Linked DNA regions of Stratiformator vulcanicus. The main gene of each other region encodes a partner of the protein of the gene in region 2 in a complex. Links are inferred from orthologs where the notes say so. Each region holds a gene or a part of one and is shown on either strand. Other genes may lie near its edges.

Region 1 (5,991 bases), 770 kb from region 2 along the record:
CGTCATCTTCGACGGCGAATGGACGACCCGCATCGGATCGCGGATGGTCAAGGTCATGGGCTGGTACGACAACGAATTCGGCTACTCGAACCGAACCGCCGACCTGATCGCTAAACTCGCCTCGCTGTAGCGATTCGTGACGAACATGAACTGTGCCCCGCTTCGTCGCGATCAGCGATCGAGGCGGGGAAGTTCATTTTCGGCGAAGGCTGAGACGTTGGCTTGCGGTAATAATTGCGTGACGGGTCGTCGCGTTTGACGTCGGCTATTCGACATCGGCTAGACGAATGACGATCGATCGGTGACAATTGACCGATGGATCAGAATCGTATCGGTCCTGCAATACCTCTGTCGCACTTTGAAGGTCAAGCCGGGGATTCCCGAATCGATCCGAGCTGTATGGAACGCAACGAGACAATTCGCCGCTTGAAGCCCGGTCGCCCTGTCATGGGGCCGTCGATGCTGAAATGTGATTTCGGCAATCTTGCCGAAGAGATCAGTCGACTCGAAGATGCCGGCGCGGAGGTGCTGCATCTCGACGTGATGGACGGACATTTCGTCCCGAATCTGTCCTACGGCCCAATGGTGATCGAGCGGATTCGTGAGCGGACCGACCTGCCACTCGATGCCCACCTGATGATTTCCGAGCCGAGTCGCTGGTGGAAGGAATATGCGGATGCGGGTTGCGATGCGATCACTTTTCACATCGAAGCCGAACCCGATCCAACGGCCAACTTGGCCGCGATTCGCGATGCAGGACTTACGGCTGGCCTGGCAATCAATCCGCCCACTTCATTTGATCGAATAGAGCCGTTTGTCGACGCGGCGGATCTCGTTCTGGTAATGAGTGTGAATCCGGGATTCGGAGGCCAGAAATTCATGCCGCAGGTGCTGCCCAAAGTCAGCCGACTTCGTCAGATGGCTGGCGACCGCCTGATTATCTCGATCGACGGCGGAATCGGGACCGAGACAATCAGCAGCGCCGCTTCGGCGGGAGCAGAGCTTTTTGTGGCAGGCAGTTCGATCTTCGATGCAGATGATTACGGTGCGGCGATCAAGGCGTTGACGCATCAAGCCGACATCGCCGAAACAAGTGCAGCCGACGGTCAATGAGACCGATCTGCCGAGCATGAGACGGACCCCATGTGCCAACACTTAGTTTTAATTCGCCCTCCCGCGACTGACTTTGATGATCAGAATCGGATTCAGGGTCGTCTCGATCTTCCGCTGAGCGATCACGGATCAGCGTCTGTGATGGACTGCGTCGAAGCGCTGCGAGATGCGAACCTGAACATGATTCTGTGCGACCCCGGGGAACCCGCCTTCAGCACGGCCCAAGAGATTGGTGACGAACTTGACGTGCCGGTCAAGGCGAAGGAGGAGCTGCGTAATCTCGATCAGGGCTTATGGCAGGGATTGAAGCTCGAAGAGATTCGAAAGAAATACCCGAAGCTGATCCGCCAATGGCAGGAGTCTCCCGAAGCCGTCTGCCCGCCTCAGGGTGAACCCGTCGGAGACGCACTGGAGCGTGTGCGCAAGGTCCTCAAGCGGCCGCTGAAAAAGAGTGGTCGGATCGGCATCGTCGCCGCCGAGCCGCTCGCCTCGTTGATTGCCAGTGTGGCCTGCGGCACAGAGATCGAATTTCGCGGTCCTGTTTGCAGCAGTACCGGCTCGCCGGTTGAACCACTATTTTTGAATGGCCATTCGACGAAACGGCCTGCCGAGCCGGCGGTCGCTGTGGCGAGCCAAGCCGTCCTGACGTCGAACGGTGAACCGCACTCAGATGGCGGCGGCGGTCACGAAGAATCCCGATTCGACGGATCGACTGAGGGGCATCGATTAGCGGAAATGATGCCGGCGGAGGATGATGCGAAATGAGTAACGACGCAGCAGTTCCCAATGGTGCGAGTTCGGCGGCAACAGCGAGTGCGCCGAATCGTCAGAGCGACCGTCCGAAAAAACGCGGCGTCCCCGAAGGCCTGTGGGTCAAGTGTCCGGCCTGCGGGGCCACTGTTTTCCGCAAGCTGATTGACCGACAGTCGGGTCTGTGCCCTGAATGCGGACATCATTTTTACGTTTCCGCTGCCGAACGAATCCGTCAACTATTCGACGAAGACAGCTTCGAGGAATGGTTTACGGAATTGCGGCCACTCGATCCTCTCGAGTTCTCTGACAAGCGGCCTTATGCGGACCGGCTGGTCGAAGAGCAGGCGAAGACTGGTTTATCCGAGGCATGTGTCGCCGGGAAAGGTTATATGCGCGGCCGACCGGTTATCTTTGCCATGACCGACTCTGCTTTCATCATGGGGAGCATGGGTTCGGTCGTGGGCGAAAAGCTGACCCGTTCGATCGAGAAGGCGACGGAGTTGAGGCTGCCACTGGTCATCTTGAGCGGCTCCGGCGGTGGCGCAAGAATGCATGAGGGCATTCTGTCGCTAATGCAAATGGGCAAGGTGTCTGCGGCATTGGCGCGATTTCATGCGGCAGGTGGGTTATTCATTTCGATTTTGACTAACCCGACTATGGGCGGCGTTGCGGCGAGCTTTGCGTCGCTCGGAGACATTATTATCGCTGAGCCCAAAGCGCTCGTCGGTTTCGCGGGGCCTCGCGTGGTCCAGGCAACCGTGAAGGTTCAATTGCCACCCGGGTTTCAGACCAGCGAGTTTCTGCTCGAGCACGGATTTATCGATCGAATTGTCCCCCGGCCGGAACTTCGGACCGAGGTAGCGCGGCTGGTCGACTATTGCGGCTGACCGAAATCTCACTTCGACCTCCTTCCCATGTCTTTTCTAAAACGCCTGTTCGGAAAGAGACCAAAGCGGGTCAATATTAAGCGCCGATTCGATCTCATCGGGCCGATCGGGCAGGGGAGCATGTCGAAAGTCTGGAAAGCTTTCGACAACGAAGTTGGCCGACAGGCTGCCCTCAAAATCCTCGATCGCGAAAAGACGGATCGCTTCGAAGCTCGGTTTGAGCGGCGAGAAAAACCGAGCGAAGGCGAAATTGCGGTATCTCTGTCGCACCCTTTCGTCGTTCGCACTTACGAGCACGGGCTCACCAAGGATGGGGAGGCATTTCTCGCTATGGAATATCTCGAAGGAACGACGTTAGCCGCGCGGGTCGGTGCGGAATCTGAGCCCGATCCGGGCGAGCGCTGCCGATGGTTCATCGAACTCGGACGTGCAATCGAATATCTTCATTCCTGCCGGTACCTGCATCGCGATATCAGCCCTCGAAACTCTTTCATCACTGTCAACGGGCGCATCAAATTACTTGATTTCGGACTGACGATCCCTCTGCAGAAAGAGTTCTGTCGACCGGGTAATCGGACCGGAACTGCCAACTACATGGCTCCTGAACTGATTCGACGTCAACAAACCGACGAACGCGTCGATGTGTTTGCCTACTCGGTGACCTGTTTCGAATTGGCGACGGGGCAGCGTCCCTGGCAACCGGCGAAATCGCTTGATGCCATGATGCATCACATGAATACTCCGCCGAAGTCGATGGTCGAACTGGCGCCAAAGTTTGGAACTGAAGTCGCGGATGTGATCATGCAGGGCATGGCCACCGACCGCGATCGGCGATGGCCATCAATGACTCGCATGTTGACCGCGTTGGATCAGGCGCGTCCGAAAGAAAGTTCTCCGCCGACCGCGTGCGCCGGGTCGAAATGATGTCACGCGTCGATGTGATTTTATCCGGACTGAACGCAGCTCAGGCCGATGCGGTTCAGTATCTTGACGGACCGTTGCTGGTCTTGGCGGGGGCGGGAACCGGTAAGACCCGTGTGATCACGAGCCGAATGGCTGAAATGGTGCGGCGGGGCACATCCCCGGAACGCATTCTTTCGGTCACCTTCACGAACAAGGCGGCCAAGGAGATGCGGGAGCGAGCCGTCGCTTTGATGGGACGGTCGAAGTCGAAGCCGCTCGTCTCAACGTTTCACGCTTATTGCGTTCGTGTTCTCCGCGAGGAAATCGAACGGCTCGGCTATCCCAAGACCTTCGCAATCTATGATCGTGGCGATCAGGAAACGGCTGCGCGGGCGGCGCTGCGCGAGGTCCGACTGACCGACAAAGCCATGAAGCCGGCCGATTTGCTCAGCCGAATCAGCCGCTGGAAGATGAACGGTGTCTCTCCCGACGAAGCGACGGAGAACACCGAAGATGATCTCGATCTGCTCTCGGCGATCGCGTACCGACGTTATCAGGGCATTCTCAAGACATCGGGCGGCGTCGACTTCGATGACCTGCTATTGCTGACTGTGCGATTAATGGAAACCGATCCTGAAGTCCGTGCCCGGCAGCAGACGCGATTCGATTTCGTGCAAATTGACGAATACCAGGACACCAACGGGGTGCAGTTTCGTTTAGTCCAGTCCCTCGTCGAGCATCACCAACAGCTTTGTGTCGTCGGTGATGACGACCAATCGATTTACGGCTGGCGGGGCGCCGAGGTCACGCACATTCTGAATTTCGGCCGGCACTTTCCGAGTGCGAAGGTCATCCGGCTCGAAGACAACTATCGATGCAAAATCGATATTCTCGACCTCGCAAACGAACTTGTTCGGCACAATCGCGACCGGCACCCGAAGAAACTCAGAGCGGGCCGAAGCGGCTCTGCCGACGTCAAATTCCTGGAATTCGACGACGAGACCGAAGAAGCTCGGCAGTTGGCGTTCGAACTTGATTATCTCATCAATCAGACCGGAGTTCCGCCGTCCGACATTGCGGTACTGTTTCGCACCAACGAACAACCACGCGTGATCGAATCGGAATTTCGCCGTAAGCGGCTGCCGTATTTATTGCTCGGCGGGCAATCATTTTTTGATCGCAAAGAAATTCGCGACCTGCTCGGGTATTTGCGCGTTGTGATCAACCCGCAAGACCGGCAGGCGCTGGCGCGGATCATCAACACCCCCGCCCGTGGGATCGGTCGGACGACGGTGGAGAAGGTTGTCGACGCGGCGGTGAAAACGAAAGTCGACTTCTGGTCAGCGGCTGAACAACTCGCAGTGCAGGGCGTTCTGGGTCCCAAGCCGATCAATGCCATTCGCGGATTGCGATCGCTCGTCAAGAAGTATCGCGACCGTTTTCAAGCTCAACCCGCTCGCTTGCACGACGCGATGTCGGAATTGATCGACGAAATCGAATATCGGGCGGAGATCGAACGCCTCTACAGCGAACCGACGCAACAGCTCGGCCGCGCCGCGGCCCTCGATCAACTACTCGAAACAATGCGCGAATACGCGGCCGCGGCGAAACGGCCCTCGCTCGGCGGATTTCTCGAAGAGACGTCACTCGACGGACGGGACTTCGCGACCGAGGAAAAATCGGGGCGTGACGCGAACTCCATCCGATTGATGACGCTGCACAGCGCGAAGGGATTGGAATTTCCGCGGGTGTATCTTGTCGGAATGGAGGAAGGTCTGCTGCCGCATCGCCGCAGTCTCGACATCGGTGGCGCCGCGATTGAAGAGGAGCGGCGGCTCGCCTACGTCGGCATCACTCGCGCGATGAACTCCCTGACGCTCAGCCGTGCCCTTGCGCGTCGGAAATGGGGCAAATTACGCCCGACGATTCCGTCACGTTTTCTTGCCGAGATGCGGTCCGAATTGGCGATCGAAGGGAATCCCGATGCCGGTGCAAAGGAGCTCGCCTCGTGATCGTCCTGGGCATTGAAACTTCGGTCCGTCCCGGGTCACTCGCCTTGATGAGCGACGGGCAACTACTTGAAGAGCGGTTGATCGAACGCGAAGGTCGGCGTCAGGCCCAAGCCATTGTGAGCGAGGCCAAGGCTTTGACTCTGGCGCACGGGTATTCGCTCAACGAGGTCGGGTTGATCGGCGTCAGCCACGGTCCCGGGAGTTTTACCGGTCTGCGCGTCGGAATCACATTTGCGAAAACACTCGCCTATGCGATCGGTTGCCGCCTCGTCGCCGTCGCAACGCCGGAGGTCATCGCCCATCAGTCGAGATGCGACGAGACT
Region 2 (6,065 bases):
GTTTTACTCTCATCGGTCTCTTCGCTGGACTGCTCGGCCAGCATCGAATACCGCACCGTGTTATGGAGCGAAAGCAGGTCGTCATCTCCGCTTCCCTGATAAAGCCCCAGTCTCGTGTCGATAAACGGCTTCGCACCAACCCAAATTAACACGTCGCCTTCGGCCGGCCGAAAATTAAACATCCGGGCGTCGTATGCCTCGGCGACGGCATCCTTGTATCCGGCGACAGCCGTCTCAAGTGCGATCGAAAGACCGAAGCCTGGGCTTCGGCTGTCAAAAGCCGGCACGCGACCGGACAGCACGACGAGGCCGCAACTGATCAATGCGATCGCGGTCACGAGTCGCCCGCCACGTGCGAAGACGATGTCCGCACGTCGAATCGTGTCTTCGGTCCGGACGACGGCCCGCCGCCACGATTGACCGTTCCATGAAGCCACGGCGGCAAACACCAGCGCCGCGGGAGCTAACTCTCGCCGAGTTATCAGACCGAGGAGGAAAAACCCGACTGTAAGCAAGATGTCACCCGGATCGAGCCGCCGACCATTCAAGCCGATCGTGACCAAAGCGACTGCTCCGAGAAATAACCCGGCGGCCGTCGGAAGGTCAGTGAGATGCCCTGCCCAGACCGGGAAATATTCACGCACCGATGTTTTCGGCGCACCGAAATAGTCTCGAAAGGCCGCGTCAATCGAGCCGTAGAGTTCAACGGGCGCGAGAAACTGCTGCCAGCCAAATGGACTGATGAAGAAGGCCAGGACGCAGCAAGCGGTGACGATCCAATATGTGCGTCTTTGGCCTGATTCAAAGAATCCCGCACGACCGATTGCGGCGCCGATCGCCTCCCCCACGCCGTATAGGAGCAATACCGAGAGGCCGAGAAACGCCCGCGGGTCCATATTCCCCCAAAGCAGCATCACCAGCACGAGCAGCCAGATCTTTCGCTCACACGCGTACAACCGATATTGCCACAACAGCCACAGCGTCGTCGCCGTCCCGCACAGCGTGATCAATTCCGGAGTCGCCACGAGTTGCGGAATGATTGCGGGCAATGCCAAAGCAGAGGCCACAACCACCCACCATGAGTCGACCTCGACCCGGCGGGTGCTCACGAGAAGCCAGGCGACAAAACCGGCCCCGATCATGGCGAGAATCGTCCATCCTGCGGGACCGGCCGCGCTATACGCGCCCCAGGACACGAGATCGAACAGCCAACTCCGCTGCAGCCACGAATGCCCGTCGGCCGTCGCGGAAAAGGAGTCGACGCCGGTCGGCACCAGACCGTTGGATGCGAGTGTTTCACCGAACTTGGCGTGCCTCAATACGGCAGAATCCGCCACAGTCATCGAGGCACAGATGATCGCCAGCAAAACGAACAGCCAGCGCAATACGAAGTCATTCCGCTGGGCTTCTTCGGCCAGATATTCGGGCGTCAGATCGGCGTCATCGGGGAGGGTTTCCGTCGAGGCCGCTTCCGATGCCGAGTCGGCCCCGACCGTCGGTGCGTCTCCCCCCTTGGTCTCGTCCAGGTGCGGCGAGTGTTGCGGGTCGTCAGCGGAAGAAGTCACGTGGCACCACGAAATGAGCGGCAAAGATAGTTTCAGAAGTGGGTCGACGCCAACGATGCTAAGGCGGCTGACCGGAAGGGGTCAACTACCCGCTACTCAAGACGGTACAAGGGAGACCGATCACCGATGATACGCTTCGCCCCAACACGTGATACGGCAAACGAGCCTCCCGTGATGGGACTTATCTGATCGAAGCGGGAAGGCCGGCTCAGTTTCGAATGAAATCAATGATCTAATGAGCCGACTCACGAGTGGGAACAGAACCCGTTTTCGACTCGCCGAGGAACCGAAACCTCAGGGCTATTTCGAACGAGTTGACGCTCACGCGATGTGATCCCGCCGTCGCAAAGCGCACTTCTAAGGTCGCCCCTAAAACGTCCGTTCAACATATGTCGTGTCGACGTTGCCGTCGTTGAATGCGGCATCGTCGAAAATGCGGCGGAGTAGGGGAATTGTAGTCTTAATTCCCCCGACGTGCATCTCAGCGAGGGCACGTCGCATCGTCGCGAAGGCGTCTGCCCGTGTATCGCGATGGACGATCAGCTTCCCGATCATCGAATCATAATAGGGGCCGACGACGTAATCCTGATGCACGTGCGAGTCCCATCGAATTCCGCCGCCCCCTGGAATTCTAAGGTCCGTAATCCGACCCGGTGAAGGACGAAAATCATTGTCGGGGTCCTCGGCATTAATACGCACTTCAACCGCGGCGCCATTGACCTTAATATTTCGCTGCTTCAATTTGAGATGTTCGCCCGCGGCGACGCGGATCTGTTCCTTAATCAGGTCAACACCGGAAATCTCTTCGGATACCGGGTGCTCCACCTGAATGCGGGCATTCAATTCAATGAAATAAAACTTATGGTCTTTGTCGACGAGAAACTCACACGTGCCCGCGTTCGTATACCCGGCCGACTTCACAAGGCGCACCGCCGCCTTACACATCTCCTGTCGCACCGACAGCGGAAGATTCGGTGCGGGGCTTTCCTCGACCAGCTTTTGGTGACGCCGCTGGAGCGAGCAATCTCGCTCCCACAGGTGGACCACATTGCCATGAGTATCGGCCAGTACCTGTACTTCGACGTGCCGCGGACGCTCGACGTATTTTTCAATATAAACGCCGGCATTGCTGAAGGCTTTCTCGGCCTCTTGAGCGGCGGCTTTCAATCCCGCTTTGAGCGAAATGTCATTCCGGGCGACCCGCATTCCTTTTCCGCCGCCGCCGGCCGTTGCTTTAATTAAGACGGGGTAGCCGATTCGATTTGCGAGTTCGGCCGCTGAGGAATCGTCTGTAATCAAGCCCTCGCTACCGGGTACCGTCGGAACCTTTGCATCGGCGGCGATCCGGCGGGCGCTGTTCTTATCGCCCAGTTCCTCCATCGCTTTGTGCGGCGGACCGATAAACTCGATATTACAACTGCGACAGACCTCAGCAAAGTGGGCGTTTTCAGCCAGGAATCCGTAGCCGGGGTGGATCGCCTGAACGTTGCCGATCTCGGCCGCGCTAATGATCCGGTTGATCTGCAGATAGCTTTCCGAAGCGGGCGCATTACCGATGCAGTACGCCTCGTCGGCCAGCTTCAGATAATGAGCTCCGCGGTCGGCCTCGCTGAAGACGGCCACCGATTCAATACCGAGTTCACGGCAGGCACGGATCACTCGCAGAGCGATCTCGCCTCGATTCGCAATTAAGATACGCTGGAACATAGAAAGTCGGGCAGCTCGGTGACTCGAGGGCGCGATGATCTGACGAGATTCGCTCGCGTCTCAGGCGGATTCAATTCGGAACAGAGGCTGCCCGAAATCGATAGCGTCGCCGTTTTCGACAAGCACTTCGGCAATCGTACCGCGGATTTCAGCAGGAATCTGATTAAACACCTTCATCGCTTCGACAAGGCAGACGACCGTATCGGACTCGACTTTGGAACCGACTTTAACGAACGGAGGATCGTCCGGGCTCGGCGACGAGTAAAACGTGCCGACGGTCGGGCTTTTAATGTAAACACCGCCGTCGTCGGCCGCAGGTTTCGTTTCAGGCGAAGGTGCCGCACTCGTCACGGGCTGAGCAGCGGGCGGGGCTGGGGACTGTGCCGCCGGAGCGATGGCGGGCGGGACGTTGCCACCGACCGCGCCGCGCCGCAGACGCCACTGCACTTCCCCCTCACGAAGATTGACTTCGGAGACGTCGAACTTCTCCATTAATTCGAACAGCTTCTGCAACTGTTCGAGATCGAAATTGGCCTCTCCGGCCGGGGTCTTATCAGACATGGTGTCAGGTTCTCCGGTGCCTGCAGAGCCCTCTCTCGTCGTGTGGTCATTTTCCTGACGACGAGTGAGAAGCGTCGATAATCTTCCGATAGTTGTTTTGAGGATGATAGGTCGCGGGTATTTACCACGCGAGTTCGTGGAAGGTTCGGGGTAGGGAAGACAACACTTCGGCGCCACTTTCGGTCACGAGCACGTCCTCTTCGATTCGGATCCCGCCGAGGCCTTCGAGATAAATGCCGGGCTCGACTGTGACGACGTTCCCGATTTCAAGACAGCCCTCACCGAGCGGACTCAGTCGCGGTCCTTCATGAACTTCGAGTCCGATTCCGTGTCCAAGTCCGTGCCCAAATTTGTCTCCAAAACCGCCTTCCTCGATCACGTTACGGGCGATTCCGTCAATTTTCTTCAGTTCGGTCCCGGGCCGGATCGCCGTGATGGCCGCCTCGACGGCCTCCGACACAAGTTCCTGCGCCCGTTGAAGTTTGGGCGGGATCGTATCGGTGCGAGCGACGCGGGTCAAGTCACTGACATAGCCGTGCGGACCGACCACGCCCCAATCGAACAGGATCAACGGGTCGTCGCCGAGCTTGCGTCGTCCCGGCTGGTAATGGGGCAGGGCTGACCGATCCCCGACGCCGATAATCGGCTCGAACGACATGCCTTTGGCGCCTCGTCTTCGGGCGATGTATTCTAACTCTGCAAATGCTTCCAATTCGGTCGTCTCAGGGCCGACGCGCGTGAGCAATTCCGTGAATGCCGCTTCAGCAAGGCGGACAGCGTCGCGAATCTGCTCGACTTCACCGGCATCTTTGACCTGCCGAAGTGCTTCGACCTTGCCGCTCAACGGGGTGAGTTCACGCGACTCCAGACCATCGCGTAATGATTCCCACAGGGCGAAGTTGACCGATCCCGATTCAAACCCGATGCGATGACCCGGTTGTGACTGTAGGATGTCGACCGTCGCTTGGACCATCTTCTGCCCCGTCGACCGGATGAAGGCTTCCAAGTCAGCGCACTGTTCAGCGATCTGTGTCTCAAATCTCGCGTCGCTGATCAGGATCGTCTGGTCCGGCCCGACAAGCAGATAACTTGAGTCTCCGGTGAATCCGGTCAGATACGTGACGTTCGACGTGTTAGTGACGAGGAGGCAGTCCGCGTCGGTGGCGGCGAGTGTTTCGACGAGCTTCCGGCGACGGAGCTCGAACTCATTATTGTGGTCACCGCCGGGGATCGGGTGAGAGAGCTTCTCGGACATACCGTTGCCGCTTCATTCGTTCGGAGCAGTTCTCCCGTTAGCATATCGGGGTTTAATCAGAGTTCCCATACGACGAGACGACCGGTTCAGAAGCGCCGGCGTCTCTGTTTCGAAAGAAGTCGTCCGCTCATGCAGCCGAACGAGATCGAACGAGAATTGCAGCGGTTAATCGCCGGGGAAATCACTGCGGAGGATCTGTCGGCTCGGTTCACGCATTTCATGGAGCTAAAAACGTCGCGGACGTCGGATGCGTCGATCGATCTCGACCGGCCCCGTCGCTGCGGTTTTCCGGAAGTCGTGTTTTGCGAAGGCAAATCGGCCGCGAGCGTGGTCGAGATATTTGGGACGCTTTCGGAATCGGGCCACTCTGCGTTTGGCACCCGAGCCTCGACCGAGCAAGCGGAGGCTGTGCGGTCGCGATATCCGAGCGTCGTCGAAAACCGCGTCGCGCGGACTTTGAGAGTTCCCGCCGAATCAAATACGCAGCCGGAGATTCGTGGGCGAGTCGCCGTTGTGACTGCCGGTACGACTGATCTCCCCGTGGCCGAAGAGGCGGCGGAGACCCTTCGCTGGATGGAGGTCGGCGTCACAACCGTGGTCGATGTGGGCGTTGCCGGGCCTCATCGATTGCCGGAGCGGCTTGGGGAAATCGCGGGAGCCGATGCCGTAGTCGTTGCGGCGGGGATGGAAGGCGCCCTGCCCAGTGTTGTGGGCGGGCATGTCGCCTGTCCGGTCATTGCGGTGCCGACCAGCGTTGGCTACGGGGCCAGTCTCGGCGGCGTTGCGGCACTGCTCAGCATGCTCAACAGTTGCGCGGCCAACGTGACGGTTGTGAATATCGACGCCGGATTCAAAGCGGGTTACATCGCCGGTCTGATCGCGCGGAAGAATACGGCTTAAGCTCGAATCTGTTCGATGACCGCTTGTGTTCCGCCCCCGGTAATGCGGACGGCCCCGTCCCCGTCGATCAGGACATT

The links.
Region 1: the proteins of accB (region 2) and accD are in contact, whole or in part, in a solved structure (PDB 8UXZ), measured with the Escherichia coli proteins. The link is inferred for Stratiformator vulcanicus from one-to-one orthologs.

The regions. Positions count from the first base shown.
Region 1 is NZ_CP036268.1:2,725,139-2,731,129, forward strand. The notes cover bases 897-3,813. They hold accD (acetyl-CoA carboxylase, carboxyltransferase subunit beta), read left to right. Parts: upstream 897-1,874; coding sequence 1,875-2,753; downstream 2,754-3,813. Other genes in these bases: rpe (ribulose-phosphate 3-epimerase), read left to right, coding at 897-1,113; Pan189_RS10715 (histidine phosphatase family protein), read left to right, coding at 1,144-1,878; Pan189_RS10725 (serine/threonine protein kinase), read left to right, coding at 2,781-3,677; Pan189_RS10730 (ATP-dependent helicase), read left to right, coding at 3,677-3,813. In the rest of the region: gap (type I glyceraldehyde-3-phosphate dehydrogenase), read left to right, coding at 1-130; more of rpe, read left to right, coding at 400-896; more of Pan189_RS10730, read left to right, coding at 3,814-5,668; tRNA (adenosine(37)-N6)-threonylcarbamoyltransferase complex dimerization subunit type 1 TsaB, read left to right, coding at 5,665-5,991.
Region 2 is NZ_CP036268.1:1,949,422-1,955,486, forward strand. Bases 2,084-5,074 are described here. They hold accB (acetyl-CoA carboxylase biotin carboxyl carrier protein), read right to left. Parts: upstream 3,834-5,074; coding sequence 3,333-3,833; downstream 2,084-3,332. Other genes in these bases: accC (acetyl-CoA carboxylase biotin carboxylase subunit), read right to left, coding at 2,084-3,272; Pan189_RS07600 (M24 family metallopeptidase), read right to left, coding at 3,955-5,074. Also shown: Pan189_RS07585 (hypothetical protein), read right to left, coding at 1-1,565; more of accC, read right to left, coding at 1,935-2,083; more of Pan189_RS07600, read right to left, coding at 5,075-5,088; nickel pincer cofactor biosynthesis protein LarB, read left to right, coding at 5,218-5,988; Pan189_RS07610 (M24 family metallopeptidase), read right to left, coding at 5,985-6,065. UniProt on the Escherichia coli protein: This protein is a component of the acetyl coenzyme A carboxylase complex; first, biotin carboxylase catalyzes the carboxylation of the carrier protein and then the transcarboxylase transfers the carboxyl group to form malonyl-CoA.